DNA from 3 places in the Mesorhizobium sp. B2-4-1 genome. Region 3 is predicted to be linked to each of the others. Evidence: predicted binding sites of a transcription regulator. Region 3 holds the regulator's gene; each other region holds the start of a gene.
The links. Region 3 encodes LexA, which represses DNA repair genes until DNA is damaged. Its sites were predicted from a motif close to TGTTCNNNNTGTGTTCNG; they were not measured.

Region 1: dinB (DNA polymerase IV) is a predicted target of LexA. The motif match lies at 2,056-2,073, and genes of this name have one in related genera.
Region 2: FJ949_RS18130 (2'-5' RNA ligase family protein) is a predicted target of LexA. The motif match lies at 3,385-3,402, and genes of this name have one in related genera.

The regions. Positions count from the first base shown of each region.
Region 1 is NZ_VFVN01000011.1:139,365-144,010, forward strand. It holds gene FJ949_RS24915 (2OG-Fe(II) oxygenase) at 1-286, shown strand, start outside; gene FJ949_RS24920 (dihydrofolate reductase family protein) at 435-1,022, opposite strand; gene FJ949_RS24925 (helix-turn-helix domain-containing protein) at 1,163-1,579, shown strand; gene FJ949_RS24930 (hypothetical protein) at 1,724-1,960, opposite strand; gene dinB (DNA polymerase IV) at 2,102-3,343, shown strand; gene FJ949_RS24940 (sterol desaturase family protein) at 3,391-3,924, opposite strand; gene FJ949_RS24945 (Gfo/Idh/MocA family oxidoreductase) at 4,205-4,646, opposite strand, start outside.
Region 2 is NZ_VFVN01000006.1:358,135-362,780, reverse strand. It holds gene FJ949_RS18150 (aminopeptidase) at 1-1,097, shown strand, start outside; gene FJ949_RS18145 (DUF488 domain-containing protein) at 1,121-1,474, shown strand; gene FJ949_RS18140 (ArsC family reductase) at 1,661-2,014, opposite strand; gene FJ949_RS18135 (nuclear transport factor 2 family protein) at 2,232-2,585, opposite strand; gene FJ949_RS18130 (2'-5' RNA ligase family protein) at 2,716-3,348, opposite strand; gene FJ949_RS18125 (fumarylacetoacetate hydrolase family protein) at 3,622-4,646, shown strand, end outside.
Region 3 is NZ_VFVN01000008.1:114,069-118,714, reverse strand. It holds partial or broken gene FJ949_RS20930 (ComEC/Rec2 family competence protein) at 1-2,005, shown strand, start outside; gene lexA (transcriptional repressor LexA) at 1,999-2,742, opposite strand; gene FJ949_RS20920 (TetR/AcrR family transcriptional regulator C-terminal domain-containing protein) at 3,210-3,887, shown strand; gene kynU (kynureninase) at 3,884-4,646, shown strand, end outside.

The sequences.
Region 1 (4,646 bases), on a different contig from region 3:
CCTCTATGGCGACCTCGCCTTTCCGGTGCAGGTGGCGGTTCTGCTTTCAGAACCCGGCGAGGATTTCACCGGCGGCGAGTTCGCCCTGACCGAACAGCGGCCGCGCATGCAGAGCCGGGTGGAAGTGGTGCCCTTGCGCCAGGGCGATGCCGTCGCCTTTGCCGTCCACAACCGGCCGGTGCAGGGCACCAAGGGCAATTACCGCGTCAATCTGCGCCACGGTGTCAGCCGCCTGCGCTCGGGCATGCGCCACACGCTCGGCATTATTTTTCACGATGCCAAGTGAATTGGGAGGTCAAGGCGTGGACCAATGGGCACATTGAGGCGCGTCATCCCTTCTCCCCTGGGAGAAAGTGGCCTCGCGCTTGGTCCTGCATCGCCGACTACCATGCCCAAAACTCAAGGCAGGTATAATATTGCGCGATGCCTTTCGGTCAGCCGGCCGGCGCGTAGCGGCTCACCACCATGCCGCTCGCATAGGCCTTCGAGCCGAGCAGCCGCAGCCTGCCGAACCCGCCTTGGTCGAAGATGCGGCGGCCGGCGCCCAGGACGGCCGGGTTGATGAACAGCTGGAACTCATCGACCAGCCTGGCCGCGATCAGCGCCGAGGCGAAGCCGGCGCCGCCGAACACCGCGATGTCGCCGCCCTCACCCCTCTTCAGCAAGTCGACCTCCCGCGGCAGGTCGCCGCTAACCACTGTCGTGCCCTCCCATCGCGAGGCCTTGAGCCTGTCGTTCGGCACCACCTTCCTCGCCTCGACGATGCGCTGGGCGAAAGCATAGAACGGGTCGCGCGGATATCTCTTCGCCGCATTGCCCCAATGGGTGAGGTAGCCTTCCTCGGCCATCTTGCGGCTCAAGAGGATGGTATCGATGCCGGCGAAGACGGCGTTGAAGTCCCGCTTCAGCTCCTCGTCCCAGGCGCTGTCGTCGCCCCATTCCCAGAGCTGCCAGCGATGATCCCCGGCGGCGCCGACAAAACCGTCGACCGACATCTGCATCTGGAGGATCAGCTTTTTCATTATGGTTCTCCCGGTCAAAGGCCGAGCGGCTCGTTTTACCCGTCCGGCCGGCACGGTTGCCGATGGTTTACATTTGGAACTATTGACCTGAGATGAAAACGATGTCAATAGTAAAGCGATTTAAAAATGGAACCATACACATGTCGACACGGGACCGGTCTGGCTGCCCCATCAACCTGTCGCTCGAACTGCTCGGCGACCGCTGGACGCTGCTCATCATCCGCGACCTGGTCTTCGCCGGAAAAAAGCACTTTCGCGAATTCCTGCAATCCGATGAGGGCATTTCCTCGCGTACGCTGGCCGAGCGCCTCCAGACATTGCAGGACGAAGGCATCCTCACCCGCAGCGGTGATCCCACGCATGGCCTGAAGGCGATCTATCGCCTGACCGAGGCCGGCATCGACCTTGTGCCCGTGCTGGCCACGCTCGGCGCTTGGGGCAGCAAGCACCGCAAGGCCGACGATGATCTGGCAAGGATCGCCGATAAGCTCGCTGCCGACGGCGAGCCGGCGCTGGAGCGCCTCAAGCAGGCGCTGCGGGCGGAGCATCTCGGTTGATGGATGTCGCCAAGGCGGCCTCAGGGACAACGACCCGCACAGGCAACGCGCCTCAGAAAGCGCGTCACGGCCCTCTATTCGGAATAGCGCAAAAACAAGCGATTGGAGCGGTCGCGTGATGCATTGCAGCACGCCGGCGGCGAGCTATGGCGTGCGCAATATGTCGGCGCCCGCCTGCTCATCGAACAGCACGGCGCAGCCGCACTGCAGCGCGACTTCACTCAGCGCATTCGCGACCGTTTCGTCGGCCGAGACGAAATCGCCGGTCAGCACCCGCAATTCCTCCACGGCCTTGGCCATCGAAACCAGCCGCCCCGCGGCGCGGTCGGTCGAGCAGGCGTTGACGACGCAAACCAGATCGATCATTTCAAAGTTGCCCATGCCAGCCTCCGCACGCGGCGCCCTTCGGCCGTCAACGCGATTGTGAGCGACAATGTTCCGGCGGATCGCGACCTCGCTTGACAGCGAGCAATGTTTGTTCTCTTTATGTTCCATACTCTACAACGTCGCGAGGAACCGGGGATGGAGCCCACCATCCTGCATGCCGATCTCGACGCTTTCTACGCCTCGGTCGAGCAGCTTCTCGACCCGTCGCTGCGCGGCAAGCCGATCGCGGTCGGCGGCGGCGTCGTGCTCGCCGCCTCCTACGAAGCCCGCGCGTTCGGCGTGCGCGGGGGCATGCCGGGGCGCAAGGCGCGCGAGCTCTGCCCGCAGTTGATTTTCGTCGGCGGAAATTTCCGCGACTACCAGCGGCTCGGCGACGCCGCGATGAAGGTGCTCGACGATTTCACGCCGCTGGTCGAGCGCATCTCCATCGACGAGGCCTTCGCCGATGTCGCCGGTTGCACGCATCTGTTCGGCCAGCCGCGGGAGATCGCCTCGACCATTCGCCGCCGCGTGCGAAGCGAACTCGGCCTGCCGATCTCGATCGGCGTGGCGCGCACCAAGCACCTGGCCAAGATCGCCTCGCAGGTGGCCAAGCCCGATGGGCTGGTGGTGGTCGAGCCCGGCACGGAGATCGCCTTCCTGCATGACCTGCCGGTCTCCCTGATGTGGGGCGTCGGCCCGGCGACCAGCGCGCGGCTGGCCGAGATCGGCGTCCAGACAATCGGCGAACTGGCCAGGACGCACAGCGGCGCGCTGGCGCGGCTGCTCGGCCCTGCCGCCGGCGAAAAGCTTGCCGCCTTGTCGTGGAACCGCGATCCGCGCAAATTGGAAACACGTCGCCGCGCCCATTCGGCCGGTGCCCAGTCGGCGCTTGGCCGCAAGCCGGCACTGGAATGCGTCTACATCCCCGTCCTGCTGCATCTGGCCGACCGGGTCGCCAGCCGGCTGCGCGCCAAGGCGCGCCCCGGCCGCACGGTGACGGTGCGCGTGCGCTTCGCCGACCTCAGCGCCGTCACCCGCTCGATCACGCTCGACCAGCCGATCTCGGCGACGGTGATGCTGGCCGAGATCGCGACAGACCTGGTGCGGGGCGTGCTTGCCGATCATCCGCATGACAGGACGATTTCGCTGCTGGCGATCTCGGTCTCGCATCTGGAGGAAAGTGCCGAATTGCAGCTCGAACTGCCGCTCGGCCTCGCCGACGAAAAGCGCCGCCCCGGCACCAGGAAGGGCCTCGCACGCTTCGGCGCCGACCGCGCCATCGACAAGATCCGCGAGCGTTTCGGCAAACAGGCCGTCGGCTACGGCACCGTGGCGCTGGAGGCGGCCCGCTCGGTGCCCGACGAGTTCAGGGAATTGGCGCAGAAGGAATTGTAAGCGGGAATGGCTGTCTGCGCTTCCCGAATGGCGCACACCAGTTGGCTTCAGAGCCGCATCGTGCCGAAGACCCGATCCCAGAACAGCGACGTCACGCCGAAATTGACGTTTTCGTCGACATGATGATGCAGCGCGTGGCGGCGCTTCAGCGTGTAGAGATAGCTCGGATGAGTGGGATGCCAGTGATGGATCACATGGTGGATGCTGACGTACCATAGGTAGCCCAGCATCAGCCCGCAGCTCGCCGCGCTGGCGACCGCGAAATCCGAGACCATCCATACGGGAAAGAACGCGACAAGCGCATGCACGCCGAGGCTGAGCCAGGTCGGCGTGCCCACCGGACTGCGCTCCTCGACATGATGGCGGGCGTGCAGATCCCTGATCCAGGGAATGTGGTGAAGGACGAAGCGGTGCATGACGTATTCGATCAGCGTCCACAGACACAGGCACGCCAGCGCCGTCGCCAGCCAGCCTGGCGCGCTCTCTTCGCCGGCCTCGATAAGCCCGGCCACAGCCAGCAGGGCGATCGCCAGGGGGTAAACCACGAAGTCGCTGTAGTATCCAATGAGACCGAGTTCCATCGGAGCAAGCCTTCAACGCCGAAGAAGCGACAGATTGCCGAATGCGCGGGCGGGGAGCAACGCGGATGCGCCTGACATAGCGTCGCAATCACCTCGCGCAAGGTCGGCGGCAACGATTTGGAAGCCAGTCAACCGGCTGTTGCCTTCGAAACCAGCCTCGCAACGGGCTTGAAAAATGGCGGAACACAGCGCGGTCCCGAATGGACGGCCAACTCTTGATCGCCGTCAACCGCGCGGCACCGTCGGGCGTGGCCGCGATGTCACATTGGATGGCACACCCTCACCCGAACCTTGCCGCCGTCCACGCCCCGTCAGCCGCGTTCGACTCCACCGCCGCGGCGACGAACTTCACGCCGCGCGCGCCGTCGACCACATCGGGCACCTGCGCCGCCCGGGCCGCATCGACGGCGGCGCCCGAACGATGCGCGCGGATGATGTCGGCGGCGTCGCGGTAGAAATTGGCGAAGGCCTCGATATAGCCTTCGGGATGAGCGGCCGGCATGCGCGACACGCGCCGGCTTTCCTGCGTCGAGCCATGGCCGCCGCGCACGAGCGTGCGGCTTTCCTCGCCATATCTGGAGAAGCGCAGTTCCTCGGGCCGCGTGCCCGACCATTCAAGCCCCGCCTTGTCGCCATAGATGCGCACGGAGAGATCATTATAGTGGCCGGGCGACGTCTGGCTGGCCAGGATCGTGCCGCGTGCCCCGCCCGCCCAGCGCACC
Region 2 (4,646 bases), on a different contig from region 3:
AGCATGCCTACAAGGCCGGCGCGGGGCTGGTGACGCCGATCTTCAACGATGACGAGATCACGCTGGCGCGCTTTCGCTATGGCGCCGACGCCGGCTTCGACCGCGCCGCCGGCTGGCTCTATGAAGGCATGGCCAAAGCCTTCTCCAACAATGCGGCGCGACTTGCCGTGCGCGGCGAAGATCCTTCGCTCCTGTCGGCGCAGGACCCGGCGAACGTGGCGCGCGCCAACAAGGCCAATTCGATGGCCTACCAGCCGGCGCTGGAAAAGATCACCGGCTTCGACATCAACTGGAACATCGTCGCCTATCCCGATCTCGCCTGGGCCAAGCAGGTCTTCCCCGATGATGCCGACGACGTTGCGGTGGCCAAGCTCGCCGACGCCATCTTTGCCGCCTCGCGGGTGGACGTGGAAGATCCGATCGGCAACTGGAAGGCGCACAATGCCGCCCTTCGCAGCCGCACCGAATGGCTCAACGGCCATGCTTTCCATGCGCTTCATTTCACCGGGCCGGGCACCGACCTGACGGTCGGGCTGGCCGACGGCCATGAGTGGATGGGCGGCGCCTCCACCGCCAAGAACGGCGTCACCTGCAATCCCAACATCCCGACCGAGGAGGTCTTCACCACGCCGCATGCGCGGCGGGTTGAAGGCCATGTTTCATCGACCAAGCCGCTCTCCTACCAGGGCACGCTGATCGACGAGATCTCGGTGCGTTTCGAGGGCGGCAGGATCGTCGAGGCGAAGGCTTCGAAGGGCGAGGACGTGCTGAAGAAAGTGCTGGACACCGACGAGGGCGCACGCCGGCTTGGCGAAGTGGCGCTGGTGCCGCATTCCTCGCCGATCTCGGCGAGCGGCCTGTTGTTCTTCAACACGCTGTTCGACGAAAACGCCGCCTGCCACATCGCGCTCGGCCAGTGCTATTCGAAGTGCTTCGTCGACGGCGCCTCGCTCAGCCAGGCCGAGATCGCGGAGCGCGGTGGCAACAAGAGCTTCATCCACATCGACTGGATGATCGGCTCGGACAAGATCGACATCGACGGCGTCGGCAGGGACGGCAGTCGCGTGCCGGTCATGCGCAAGGGCGAGTGGGCCTGACGGGAGCGCACGAAGGAGAGCGGATGACCTTCGAGATCGCGGTCAAACGGGTGTATGAACCACCCTCGCCCGATGACGGGCAGCGGGTCCTGGTCGATCGTGTCTGGCCACGTGGCGTCAGCAAGGAGCATGCCGCGCTGGCGCTATGGCTGAAGGACATCGCGCCGAGCACCGACTTGCGCAAGTGGTTCGGGCACGAGCCCGAACGATGGGCCGAGTTCCAGAAGCGGTATCGTGCCGAACTGGAAGGCAATGGCGAGGCCGTGGCGCAACTGCGCGCCCTGCTCCGCGACGGCAAGGTGACGCTGCTCTACGGCGCCCATGACGAGGCGCACAACAATGCCGTGGCACTGGCGGGGTATCTGAGAGGACAGTGACCTGTCCCTTAGTCATCCTCGGGCTTGACCCGAGGATCCATGCCGTGACGTCCGTCCGGAAATGCAACGGAGCAGAATCAGCACGGCTGCGACGCCCAAAAGTCACGGCATGGATCCTAGGGTCTGCGCCGCGTCGCTTCGCTCCCTGCTCCGCCCTAGGATGACGAACTGAGAGTGTACCGCGCCCTACTTCCCGACCACCGCCGCCTCATAAACATCCGGCTTGAACCCGACCAGGATGCGGTCGCCAACCTCGAGCACAGGCCGTTTGATCATCGTCGGCTTGGCCAGCATCAGTGCCTTGGCCTTCTTTTCATCCAGGCCCGGCTTATCCTTGTCCGGCAACTCGCGGAACGTGGTGCTGCCCTTATTGAGCAGCTTTTCCCAGCCGACCTTGCGGACCCAGCCATCCAGCCTGCCCGCCTCGATGCCTTCCGCCCGATAGTCGTGGAACCGGTAAGGCACGTCGTGGCCCTCCAGCCAGACGCGGGCCTTCCTGATCGTGTCGCAGGTGGTGATGCCGTACATGGTGATCGTCAAAACAGGTGCCTTCCGGACTTCGAATCTGGCCGCAGATTAAGCAGCCCCGGCGCGCTTTGCCAGCGGCCCGGCAGAACCATCGAAGAGTAAGTTTATTCAATGGCGGGCGCGCGGTCGCCCATCCGTGACGACGATGTGCATCAGGTCGGATAGCGGCCAGGACATGATCCTGGCCGCTCAGGATGCGGCGAAATGTGCCGACAGCCGAAAACCCGTCTCAATAATAGAAGCGCTCTTCGGCAATCTTGCCGTTCTTGACCGTGTACAGGCCAACCTCGTCCATGGTGACACGCTGGCCCGTGGCCTTGGGCGTTATGTCAAATGTAAAGCGTACGGCGAACTGGTCGCCGTTGACATAAGGGCCCTCGACCGAGCCGCCATGGACTTCGTTGTTTTCCTGCCACCACTGGCCTTTCTGCTTGACGGCGTCCTTGCCGCGGCAGACGGCCATCGGCCCCTCCATGGCCTCATAGCTGACGATGTCGTCGGCATTGTATTTCTCGGCAGCACTTTCGTAGTCACCGCGCTTGAGAAGCTCCGTGAAATCCTTGGCAATTTCCGTGTTGGTCATGTGTTCCTCCTGTTCAGACGCATTGCAAATAGGGAAAGGTTGGCGGCCTGCCATCGTCGTGCCGTCTGGTAGCTGACATGCCATGTCAGGATGATGGACCGCGCGGACTATGCGAGGACGATGCAGGCTCTCACATGGCGGGCAGTGCATCGTCCTGGCCGGTCAGCCGCCAACGTCCGGGCTGCTTGTAGGCGCCCTTCCCAATGAGACTGTGGATCAGCACAAAATCCCGGACAGTCCAGCCGATCGGGTCGATCGACCGCTCGCGAATGCTGGGGACGCCCACTTCATCACGAAGCAATGTAACATGCGGTTCGATGGACCTGGTGAGAAAGGGTTTTAGCGGGCTGTCCGAGATCACCGCCGTCAGGTCACGCCAGAACTTCTGCAGCGACGGATTGCCATCGCTGCCGCGCAGGACCAGTGCACCACCGCCAAAAGCCGACAGGCGATCGAACGAGACCTCGAAGGGCTTTGCAACGATCATCGATCCGATATGACAGGCGGCCTCTGCCAACTCCTGCGGGTACTCCTCATGGTCGCCGAGGCCGACAAGCGAGATGTGGATGTGATTTTCCGGAACCAGCCAGCCTTGCAATCCGAACTCACGGTTCAAGGCAATGGCCTTTCGCGCGAGACGACCAGCAATCGCGCTGCCGACGAGGATGGCAAAGAACAGCCGGTGGAAATGCTTCCCGGCCTGTTCCCATCGGAAAAAGGCCTGGCCGTTCTTCGCGGTTCCGAATGCGGGTTGCCCACTCACTGATTTCGTCCGCCCATTGACTCAGGTTGGGCATATTAGAACAAAACGAGAACATGTGCAAGCCGGAAAAATGACGCAGGCGTCGGGACTCCCGCACCGCCGCATGCATTCAACCCCCGAAGGAGTGCTTCCTTGCGGTACGCCAATCGCCGACGACGCCGGCAGACATGGCGCCTGGCTCACCACAAACGGGATAGACCTTTGACAGGAATCCGGTGAAAGTGCCGCGCCGAACCAGCGAGCCGCATTTTTGATGATCAGAGGACCGCACGCATGACAAACCCGATGCATCTGCCCGCCGAAGGCCTTTTTGTCGGGCGCGCCAGAAGCAGCGACGCCGCGCATCCCCTGGTGGTCACGGTGCGTGATGGCACCGTCTTCGACATCACGTCGAGCACGGCGCCGACCGTGCGCGATATCTGCGAGATGGCCGATCCGCCCGGTTATGTGCGCTCGGCCAAGGGCAAGCCGATCGGCTCGCTCGATGATATCGCGGCCAACAGTTTCGAGGCCGCGCGTGATCCGGCAAGGCCCTATCTCATCTCCCCCGTCGACCTGCAGGCGATCAAGGCCTCGGGCGTCACCTTCGTCGTCAGCCTGCTGGAACGCGTCATCGAGGAACAGGCGCGCGGTTCGGCGGAAAAGGCCGACGCCATCCGCGCCGACATTGCCGGGCTGATCGGCCACGATCTGTCCAAGCTCAAGCCCGGTTCGCCGGAAGCGATGGAGATCAAGGCCAAGCTCATCGCACGCGGCGCCTGGTCGCAATATCTGGAAGTGGGCATCGGCCCCGACGCCGAGATCTTCACCAAATGCCAGCCGATGGCCTCGGTCGGTTTCGGCGCCGATGTCGGCCTGCATCCCGTCTCTACCTGGAACAATCCGGAGCCGGAGATCGCCATGATCGCCGCCTCAAGCGGCAGGATCCTCGGCGCCACCATCGGCAACGACGTCAATCTGCGCGATGTCGAAGGGCGCTCCGCGCTGCTGCTCGGCAAGGCCAAGGACAACAACGCCTCCGCCTCGCTCGGCCCCTTCATCCGCCTGTTCGACGGCACGTTCTCCATCGACGACGTAAAGCGGGCCGTGGTCCGGCTGAAAGTGGAAGGTGAGGACGGGTTCTCGCTGGAGGGCGCGAGCTCGATGGCCGAGATCAGCCGCTCTCCCGAAGAGCTCGTAGCGGCCGCCATGGGCCCGCATCACCAGTACCCGGACGGCCTGGCGCTCTATCTCGGCACCATGTTCGTGCCTTCGAAGGACCGCGGCGAGAAGGGCAAGGGTTTCACCCATAAGGTCGG
Region 3 (4,646 bases):
TGTTGTGCGCGCTCGGCATGCTCGCCGGCAAAGTCGAGACGTGGCGAGCGGGAACGCGGATGCTGGGCTCGGAAATCTCCACGCAAATCACCGGCCGCGTCGTTTCGGTCGACCAGATGGAGACCGGGCGCATCCGGCTGACCATCGATGTGACATCGACCGCGCGGCCGAAACTACTCTACGCGCCGGAGCGCGTTCGCCTTTCGGCACGCAAGGTGCCGGCTGAAGTGACGGCCGGTTCGCTCGTGACCGGCTATGCCAGGCTGTTGCCGCCGACCGGACCGGTGCGGCCGGACAGCTACGACTTTTCCTTCGACAGCTACTTCGCCGGCATAGGCGCCAGCGGCTTCTTTCTCGGCAACCCCAAAATCGTCTCAGCCGATGACAGGCCGCTGTGGGCCGCCCTTTCAGCCGCCATCGAGAGTGCTCGCGAAAGCATTGCCGACCATATCAGGGGCAGCATCGGCGGTGCCGAGGGCGAGATCGCCGCGGCGCTGATCGTGGGTGTGCGCGCCGGGATTCCCGACGAGATCAATGAAGCGATGCGACGCACCGGCATCTACCACATCATCTCAATTTCCGGGCTGCACATGGCGCTGGTCGCCGGCACGGTCATGGGTCTGCTGCGTGGCGGCTTCGCGCTGTTCCCGAATTTTTCCTCCCGCCGGCCGGTCAAGAAATACGCGGCCGCGGCGGCACTTTTCTCGATCGCCGCCTACCTCGTCATTTCGGGCGTCGTTGTCGCCGCCGAACGCAGCTTCATCATGCTGGCGGTGATGCTGATCGCCGTTCTGTTCGATCGGGCGGCACTCACCATGCGCAATCTGGCTATTTCGGCGATCGCCGTCATCGTGGTGTCGCCGCACGAGGTGGTAGGGCCGAGCTTCCAGATGTCGTTCGCCGCCACCGCGGCCCTGGTCGGCGCCTATGCCGGCTGGTCGGATCGCAAAGCCGACAAAGCGCGGACCCCGCCGCCGCAACGGACCTTGCCTGGCCTGCTGACGCGAAAATTGCTGCTGGCGACAGGTGGGCTGGCGATGACCTCGATTATCGCGGGAAGCGCCACGGCGCTTTTCGCCATCTGGCATTTCCAGCGCGTGTCGCCGCTCAGCCTGTTCGCCAATCTTGCCGTCATGCCGATCGTTTCTGTCGTGATGTTCCTTGCGGTTGCCAGCGCGCTGCTGATGCCGTTCGGGTTCGATGGACCATCCCTTTATCTGATGGGCAAGGGACTGACCGCGATGATCGCCATATCAGGATGGATCTCGCAACGCTCGCCGGTCGACGCGGTCGGGTTGATTTCGCAGCATCCGTCCTTCTGGTGGCGATCGCCCTGGTCATCGCGACGATGGCCACGACATGGCTGCGGCTGGCGGCACTTCCCTTCGCGCTCGCCGGCCTGTTGACCGTCTCGGACACGCGCACGCCGGACGTGCTGATTTCGGAGGATGCCCGCCTGGTGGCGTTGCCGATCGGCGGCGGCGAGCTCGCGATCAACCGGGCGCGCCCGAACGAATTCACCGTCGATAATTGGAAACGCGCGCTGAAGTCCGAAACCATCGTTGCGCCGGAACTGTTCGACAGCGGAGACCGACAGTTCGACATCTTCGATCCCGCGCAACTTCCGGCGGGAGCGCCTTTCTATTGCTTCACGGGCCTGTGCATGGCCCGGCATACCTCGGGGGCGATCATCGCGCAGGTGGAGGATCGCAAGGACGCCTGGAGGGCCTGCTCCTATGCGGATCTGATCGTCATCAACGACCCCGCGGGCTACGATCCCTGCCACAATCCGCTGGTTCTCGTCATCACCAAGCGGCAGCTCGCTCGTAAGGGAAGTGCCGCCGTCTTCTTCGACCAGCAATCGGCGACGGCACCGGCACGGGTCAGCTTTGCCGTCGACAGGCCATATCGGCCTTGGCACGAACAGCGGAAATTCTCACGCGAGGCAAGGGGACTGCCGCCTTACCGCAAACCCGAAAAGCCCACCGCCGACCCCGCTCAGTAGCGCCTGATCAGGCCGACCAGCTTGCCTTGCACCTTGACCCTGTCCGGTCCGAAAATACGTGTTTCATAGGCCGGATTGGCAGCCTCGAGCGCAATCGAAGCACCCTTTCGGCGGAAGCGCTTCAGCGTTGCTTCCTCCTCGTCCACCAGGGCCACGATGATCTCGCCGGGACTTGCGGTGTCGGCATTGCGGATGATGACCGTGTCGCCGTCGAAAATGCCGGCCTCGATCATCGAATCGCCCTTGACCTCCAGCGCATAGTGTTCGCCGCCCATGATCATGTCAGGCGGCACTGAAATGGAATGCGTCTGATGCTGGATGGCGTCGATCGGCACACCCGCTGCGATGCGACCCATGACCGGGATCGACACCGCTGAAACCGCATCGTCGTCATTGCCGGCAGCGGGCAGACGCGAAGACGTCGCCGGCTTGATCTGCCGGCTAGGGCTGCTGCCCTGTCCGAGGCTGCCCTGGATGACGCTCGGGGAGAACTTCTTTGCCGCGTTAAGACCCGGCGCGATCGAGTCCGGCAGGCGCAGCACCTCCAGCGCGCGCGCCCGGTTGGGCAGGCGGCGAATGAAGCCGCGCTCCTCCAACGCCGTGATCAGCCGATGAATTCCCGACTTGGAGGCGAGGTCCAGCGCTTCCTTCATCTCGTCGAAGGACGGCGGAATGCCGCTTTCCTTCAGCCGTTCATGGATGAACATCAAGAGTTCATGTTGCTTGCGCGTGAGCATGGCGGCCCCCAAAGGCATTGCACGAAGGGTCTGGAACCAGAATCAGAAAACAAACCCAGAACAAACACTATCTGTTCCAGTTGTGTTCCGCAACCATTTAAAGTTTAATGAATTTGTTAAGGCGACGGAAACGAAATGCCCTCCCGCAGCCAGCATCCTGCCAGCGCGGTCCGTCGTCAATGCGCTCCCGGGCCCTTTGAAACTATTTTGGTTAATGGCCTGTGGCCCGACCGGTCTCCACTCTTGGCACAAGCCTGCAAGCTGGGTGACCGGCAGGTGCGGGGTGCGTTTGGGCGGATTAAAAACCCCTGCGGCTCGTGAACGAAACGAAACCAAAATGCCAACTTCCTGCGGGAAAACGACGAGGCACCACCACTGGTCGCGATGGGCTGCGTTCGCTCGCTCCTTGCTTCCCGTTCGCTTGACGAAACCGTATAATAATGTACGGTTTTCGAAGAGGAACACCAATGACCACGCCGAAGCAGGCCGCGCGACGCGAACGGATAGAGGAGGCCGCCTATGCGGTGCTCCGGGAAGCCGGCTACAAGAGCGCCTCCCTGCTTGCTATCGCCAAGCGGGCATCGGCCTCGAACGAAACCCTCTACAACTGGTACGGCAACAAGCAGACCCTGTTTCGATCCTTGATCGAAGCCAATGCGGGAGAGGCAAGGAAGCTGCTGGAGGACGCCCTTCACCAGGCGCGCGATCCGCTCGAAACCCTGAACTTGCTCGGGCCAGTCCTGCTGACCCTCGTGACGGGCGACAAGGCGGTGGCGCTCAATCGCGCCGCGGCCGGCGACGTCAACGATACAGGCACGCTTGGCCAATCGATCGCGCAATTCGGCCGCAATGCCATAATGCCGCTTGTTGGCGACCTGCTTCGAACCGCAAGTCGGGCCGGCCTGATCGCCTGTGACGATCCTGCCGAAGCCGCCGACATCTACATCAGTCTTTTGATCGGCGATCTCCAGGTTCGCCGGATCGTTGGGGTGCTCGAGGAACTGCCTCGGGCGGAAATCGAGCAAAGATCGAACCGGGCGTTCACCCTGTTCTTGCGCGTCTATGCGGCCAGCCCTTGCCCGGGCGGCAAAACAGCCGGCCCGTTTCCAGGGCGCTCTTCTCACCGAGGAACATCGCGACCATGAGCAAAATTCCCGATCTCGCAGCGATCGAGGCAATGGACACCGCGGATCCGCTGCGTGCCATGCGTGACCGCTTCACCTTGCCCCAGGGGGTGATCTATCTCGACGGCAATTCGCTGGGCGCCGCTTCGCCCGCCGTGTTCGGCGAGCTGCAGAAGGCCGCCACGCAGGAGTGGGCGCAGGATCTCATCCGCGCCTGGAACACCGCCGGCTGGTTCGACATGCCGGTCGAACTCGGCGACCAACTCGGGCGCCTGATCGGGGCCGCCGCCGGCCAGACGGTGGTCTGCGATACCACCTCGATCAACATCTACAAGGTGCTGCATGCGGCACTCGGGATGCGGCCGGACAGGTCAGTCATCGTCGCCGAGGGGGACAGCTTTCCGACCGATCTCTATATGGCCGAAGGCGTTGCCTCGACGCGGCCGGGCACGGTGCTGCGGCTCGAGGGTGTCGATGCGCCGACCATAGAAGAACTGATCGACGAGCGGGTCGCGGTCATCCTGGTCAACCACGTCAACTACAAATCCGGGCAGTTGCGCGACGTGGCCGCGCTGACGCGGACGGCACATGATGCCGGCGCGCTGATTGTCTGGGATCTCTGCCATACCGCCGGCGCCTTGCCCGTCGAGCTCGACCGTTCGAATGCCGATTTCGCCGTTGGCTGCACCTACAAATATCTCAATGGCGGCCCGGGTGCCCCGGCCTTCATCTACGCGGCCGAGCGCCACCATGGCGATGTCCGCCAGCCGCTCAGCGGCT